Rhodobium gokarnense: one gene and its partner. The protein of the gene in region 2 interacts with the protein of the main gene of each other region in a pairwise test. Links are inferred from orthologs where the notes say so. Each region holds a gene or a part of one and is shown on either strand. Other genes may lie near its edges. The genes, in order: recR and recO.

The links.
Region 1: the proteins of recO (region 2) and recR interact in binary tests that used the Escherichia coli proteins (3 or more experiments, as listed by UniProt). The link is inferred for Rhodobium gokarnense from one-to-one orthologs.

What each region holds. Positions count from the first base shown.
Region 1 is NZ_JAOQNS010000019.1:22,148-25,209, reverse strand. Bases 85-2,830 are described here. They hold recR (recombination mediator RecR), read right to left. Parts: upstream 1,889-2,830; coding sequence 1,280-1,888; downstream 85-1,279. Other genes in these bases: M2319_RS22355 (DNA polymerase III subunit gamma/tau), read right to left, coding at 2,619-2,830; M2319_RS22360 (YbaB/EbfC family nucleoid-associated protein), read right to left, coding at 2,238-2,558; M2319_RS22370 (adenosine kinase), read left to right, coding at 244-1,248. Outside these bases: M2319_RS22375 (sulfite exporter TauE/SafE family protein), read right to left, coding at 1-54; more of M2319_RS22355, read right to left, coding at 2,831-3,062. UniProt on the Escherichia coli protein: May play a role in DNA repair. It seems to be involved in an RecBC-independent recombinational process of DNA repair. It may act with RecF and RecO.
Region 2 is NZ_JAOQNS010000012.1:26,105-29,186, forward strand. The notes cover bases 282-3,047. They hold recO (DNA repair protein RecO), read right to left. Parts: upstream 2,142-3,047; coding sequence 1,422-2,141; downstream 282-1,421. Other genes in these bases: M2319_RS18375 (proline dehydrogenase family protein), read right to left, coding at 383-1,336; era (GTPase Era), read right to left, coding at 2,530-3,047. In the rest of the region: more of era, read right to left, coding at 3,048-3,082. UniProt on the Escherichia coli protein: Involved in DNA repair and RecF pathway recombination.

The DNA of each region.
Region 1 (3,062 bases), on a different replicon or contig from region 2:
GAAGGCAGCGAAGAAGAGACCGGCGGCGACGATTGCGAGTTGCTCCGGCGACACACATTTCCTCCCGTTTGCCCGGTTCCCTTCCGCGCATTGCGCGGCACCGACCTGTTATGGCAAAAGGCGGCGTTGTTCCACATTTGCACGTTGCATTCGTTCAAACGCTCCCGGGTTGGCGCCTTTTCCTCCCGCACCGGCGACCGGCAGAGCGGCCCCCAGCAACGCAGCGTTCCGGAGACCGGCTCCATGACCGACACCCGCTTCGATGTCCTCGGCATCGGCAACGCCATCTACGACCTTTTCGCCCATGTGGAGGACGATTTCCTCGTCCAGGAGAACCTGATCAAGGGCTCCATGCGCCTGGTCGAGACCGAGGAAGCCGAACGGCTCTATGCCAAGATGGGTCCGGCCGTCGGCGCTTCGGGCGGCTGCGCCGGCAACACCGTCTCCGGCGTCTCCTCGTTCGGCGGCTCGGCCGCGTTCGTCGGCAAGGTCGCCGACGACGATGTCGGCCATGCCTATCGCCACGACATCCGCGCCTTCGGCGTCGGCTTCGACACGCCGACGCTGGTCGACGGATCGCCGACCGCGCGCTGCATGATCCTGATCTCGCCGGACGGCGAGCGGACCATGAACACCTATCTCGGCGCCAGCCAGGAGCTGACCCCGGCCGACATCGACCGCGACACGGTGGCGGCCGCCGCGGTCACCTATCTGGAAGGCTATCTGTGGGACCCCCCGGCAGCCAAGGAAGCGTTCCGCACGGCGGCCAAATATGCCCACGAGGCCGGCCGCAAGGTGGCGCTGACGCTGTCGGATTCCTTCTGCGTCGATCGCTTCCGCGAGGAGTTCCTGGACCTGGTGCGCAGCGGCCTCGTCGACGTCCTGTTCTCCAACGAGCACGAGATCCACGCGCTCTACCAGACCGCGGATCTGGCGACCGCGATCGCGGCCGTCCGCCAGGATGCGCCGCTCGCGGTCATCACGCTCGGCGCCAAGGGCTCGATGGTGGTCTGCGGCGAGGAGACGACCGAGGTTGCCGCCGCCCCGGTCGACCGGGTGGTGGACCTCACCGGCGCCGGCGACCTCTATGCCTCCGGCTTCCTGTTCGGCCTGTCGCGGGACTTCGACCATGCCGACTGCGCCGAGCTCGGCGGCATCGCGGCTTCCGAGGTGATCACCCATGTGGGCGCGCGGCCGGAGAAGTCGCTGCGCGACCTGGCAGCGCAGCGCGGCTTTCCGATCTCCTGATCGGCCCGCGCCGGCATGGCGTAGCGTGGCGTCAGAGCGCCGTGCGCTGGCGGATGGCGGCGGCGAGCGTTCCTTCGTCGAGATAGTCGAGCTCGCCGCCGACGGGAACGCCGTGGGCGAGCCGCGAGATCTTGACATCGAGGCCGGCGAGCTGGTCGGAGACGTAGTGGGCCGTCGTCTGGCCTTCGACCGTCGCATTGACGGCGAAGATGATCTCCTTCACCCCGTCCTCGCGTGCCCGATCGATCAGGCTTTCCACGTTGAGGTCCTCCGGGCCGACGCCGTCGAGGGCGGACAGGACGCCGCCGAGCACGTGATAGCGGCCGCTGACGGCGCCGGCGCGCTCCAGCGCCCAGAGGTCGGCGACGTCTTCGACGACGACGATGACGGACGGGTCGCGGCGCGGATCGCGGCACAGGGTGCAGGGATCGGCGGTATCGATGTTGCCGCAGACCTGGCAGGTGACGATGGTGTCCCGGGCAGCCGCCATGGCGGCGGCGAGCGGCACCAGCAGGGACTCTTTCTTCTTCACCAGGTGCAGCGCCGCCCGGCGGGCCGAGCGCGGGCCCAGCCCCGGCAGCTTGGCCAGCAACTGGATCAGCCGCTCGATTTCCGGTCCGATGGGCGAACTCGCCGTCATGTGTCGTGTCGTTCCCTGGAGATTGCGCAAGGCACATTATGCGCTTTGCCGACTGTTCGGTTTTCGTTTTTCAACGGAGCGGCGGGCTTGCGGCGGTTGCCGGATCGTCCGGCTGGCGCGACCTCGCCGGCGCTTTTCCCCTTCTCGGCGTCATTACCGGGCTTGACCCGGCAATCCATCGGGCATTGCGCCCTGCCGCTCCCTCATCATGGACCACCGGGTCAAGCCCGGTGGTGACGCGGAGTGAAGGGTGAGGCCGAGCAAAGACGGCATCGTTCGAGGCCAGCAAGGACGCTCAGAGTAGAAGACGCGCAACGAGAAATCCGCGTCCCATCCGCCACTCGCTTCCTCAGAACGGCATCTTCATGCCCGGCGGCAGGCCCATGCCGCCCATCATTTCCTTGGTCTTTTCCTGCATGACCTCTTCGCTCTTGCCGCGCGCGTCGTTGACGGCGGCCATCACGAGGTCCTCCAGGATCTCGATCTCTTCCGGTTTTGCCAGCGAGGGATCGATCTTCAGGGCCTTCAGCTCGCCCTTGCCGGAGAGCGTTGCCGTGACGAGGCCGGCGCCGGCGCTGCCCTCGACCTCGATCTCGGCGATCTGCTGCTGCATCTCGGCCATCTTGCCCTGCAGGTCCTTGGCCTGCTTCATCATCTTCAGAAAATCCATGGCGTCCTCGTTTGCGTGGGCTGATATCGGTGTCAAAAGCTGCCTGAAATCCGCGCCCGGTCAGTCGGCGTCGTCGTCCGTCTCGCCGTCGCCGGGCTCGGCGTCCGGGTCGGCCGCCGCCGGCTCCGGTTTGGTGACGCGGACGCCGACGATCTCGGCGCCGGGAAAGGCGGAAAGGATCGCCGCGACATTGGGATCTTCCTTCGCCTCGGCAAGGAGGCGGTCGCGCTCGGCGTCGCGGCGCTGGCGCAGGGTCGCGCCGCCGCCCTCGCGGGCAACGGTGACCACCCAGCGCGTGCCGGTCCAGTCGCTGAGCCGGGCGCCGAGTTCACCGGGAAGGCCTGAAGGCGCATCGGGTTCCAGTTCGACCTCGATGCGGCCGGGCTCGAAGCGAACCGGATGCAGCAGCGTTTCGACCTGGTCCTTCAGCTTCAGGTCCCGGTGTGTGCGGGCAAGCTCGGCCACATCGGCGAGGGAGGCAAGGACGATCCCGGCGACCTGCGG
Region 2 (3,082 bases):
TTTCCAAGGATTCCGGCGTGCGCATCGTAGCTACCACGCTCTCGGTTTTTCGGAAGCGACGTTGCGATGCTTCCGGGCGCACCACCTTCTCCCCGTCATCCCGGCCGTAGCGTAGCGGAGAGCCGGGATCCATTGCCCCTTTCCACACGGTATACCGCACCGACCGGGGGGCGGCCTGGGCTCTTGGCAACCGCTTTATCCTACCAACCAACGACATACCGCTTTGAGACGGGCAATAGGCCCCGGATCAAGTCCGGGGTGACGGCAATCTTCCCGGCTTGCGGGAGTGTTCCTTTCTCGCAGACGTCGAAAAAGAAACGCAATCGTGAGGTTCGGAGAGTTGCCAGTGGTGGGCGCCCAACGGAAGCCGGCGCGACGTGTCCTACCCGCTGACGACCGACCTCACCAGCAGCGGCAAACTCGCGGGGTTTTCGCCGATGCGGCGGATGCCGTAGGGCCACCAGTCGCGGCCGAAGGGGGTGTAGAGGCGGATGCGGTGGCCGCTTGCGGCGAGGGTTTCGGCGAGCTTGGTTCTCACGCCGAAGAGCATTTCGAATTCGTAGGCGTCGAGGGCCCAGCCGTTGGCCTCGGCGCGTTCGATGGCGTAGGCCTGCAGGCGGTCGTCGTGGGTCGCGATGACGGGATAGAAGCCGCGGTCGCGGGCTTTTTCCGACAGCATGAGGTCGATGAGCCGGCGCGAGTTCTCCTTGATGGCGGCGTTGCCGACATGGGCGATCTCGGGGCCGGCGACGAAGGCGCCCTTGACGAGGCGGACCATGCCGCCCGGCCGGATGCGGGCTGCAAGGTCCGCTTCGGTGCGCTTCAGATAGGCCTGCATGGTGACGGCGACGGGGACGCCGTCTGCGGCGAGGTCGTCGTGGAGGGCGAGCGTGGCGTCGACTGTTGTGTGGTCTTCCATGTCGAGCATCAGGCAATGGCGGCCGGGGCCGCGGGCGGCGTTTGCCAGCGCCTTGCCGATAACGCGCGCGTTCTCCGTCATCAGGTCGGACGACACGCCGAGGCCGATCTGGGTCGGATCGACGGAGACGTGGATATCGAGGCCGGCCTCCGAAAGCGCCTTGATCGCAGAGAGCTTTTCGCGGACCGCCTCGTCGATGCCCTCGCGGGTCTCGACATATTCGCCGAGATAGAACAGGGAGACGGAGATGCCCTTTGCGGCAAGGTCTCGGGCGGTGGCGACGGCATCTTTGGCCGTACCGCCCGCCACATAGCGCTGCATCATGGCGGCGGCCGTGCGGTTCTTCTGGATCCAGCCCTTCAGCGAAGAGGAGCGCGCAAGGCCGATCATTGCCGACTGCCACAGACGTCTCAGCATCGAAAGAACTCCGGCTTGGGATGATTTTCGCCAAGGATTAGCAGATGGACGGGGTCAGAAGCGCGGGACACGAGCGCGCACGCCCTCACCCCTTCAGTTCCTCCACGATGCGGTCGCGTTCGCGCAAGGGGGGCAGGCCGCGGGGCTCGAAGATGTGGCGGGTGAGGAAGAAGCCGGTGAGTGCGAGGCCGGCGGAGATATCCGCGGCGGGCGGGCGCTCGCCGGGATCGGTCAGCAGGAAGGGCGGCAGGGCAAGGAGCTTGTCCTTGTAGGGTGCCCCCGCCTCGCGGGAGACGGCGCGGGCGGATTTCGGCGAGACGTAGACGAGGTCCTCGCGCGTGCCGGTCGCCGCGCAGGAGGAAAGGTCGAGGCCGAAGCCGAGCTCTTCCAGAAGGCGCGTTTCGAAGCGGACGAGAAGTTCGCCGGTGAGCGGGGCATCGGAGAGATGGTCGAGGATGGCGACGGCCATCAGGTGCAGGCGCTCATGCGGGTCGCGCTCGGGCAACAGGCGCAGCAGGGACGACACGGTCTGCACCACATGGACGCCGAAGGCGGTCTCCATGACGCCGGCGGCGCGCAGTTTTACGGGCTCCACGGCATAGAGGCCGAGGTGGCTGTCGAGGCGCGCGCGCCAGGTGACCACGAGGTCGTTGCCGGGCTGCAGGGCCGCCTGCATGCGGCGCGAGCGGCCGCCGCGCACCAGCCCCAGGTGCCGGCCATGGGCGACGGTCATCATCTCCAGAATGACGCTGGTCTCGCCGTGGCGGCGCACGCCGATGACCGTTCCCTCGTCGCTCCATTCCATTTTTCTGGCACTCGTGCCCTTCTCTTCGCCCTATTTCGCGGGGCTGCCGAAAGGACTGGATTGCTTCGCTGCGCTCGCAATGACGCATTACATTTTCGTCGTCATTGCGAGGAGGCCGTTAGGCCGACGCGGCAATCCAGTCCGGCGGCCCGCCCGAGGGACCGTCCTGCGCGTCGTGCCGCAGCTCGCCTGCACTCCAAACCCAAAACGACCTAACCGCTTGAAATGAAACGCCCTATGGATTGCCGGGTCAAGCCCGGCAATGACGCAGAGAGTGTTTTGACCTTGTTCGTCCGACCGCCGCGAGGTCGCTCCATCAGGCTGCGACCGCGGCCCGGCGCCGTTGCGCCGCGCCCGCAATGCGCGGTGCGGGCCGTGAGCGAAAAACCTACCTCGGAAACTCCAACCCCATCTCGCGGTAGCGCTCCGGGTCGTCGACCCATTTCTCGCGCACCTTGACGAACAGGAACAGGTGCACCGGCTGGCCGATCGCCTCGGCGATGTCCTCGCGGGCGGCCTTGGAGATCGCCTTGATGGTGCGGCCCTCCTTGCCGAGCAGGATCTTCTTGTGGCTGTCGCGGGCGACATAGACGGTCTGCTGGATGCGGACCGAGCCGTTGCGGAATTCCTCCCAGCTCTCGGTCTCGACCGTCGCCATATAGGGCAGTTCCTCGTGCAGGCGCAGGGTCAGCTTCTCGCGGGTGATTTCGGCCGCGAGCGAGCGCATCGGCAGGTCGGAGATCTGGTCCTCGGGATAGTGCCACGGGCCTTCAGGCATGTTGGCGGCAAGGTATTTGCCAAGGTCCGGAACGCCGTCGCCGGTCAAGGCGGAGATCATGAACGTCTCCTCGAAGCTGCCGCGGGCATTGATGCTTTCCACAACGGCGAGGAGGTCTTCCCGGCGCATGGTGTCGATCTTGTTGAGGGCCAGCACCTTGCGG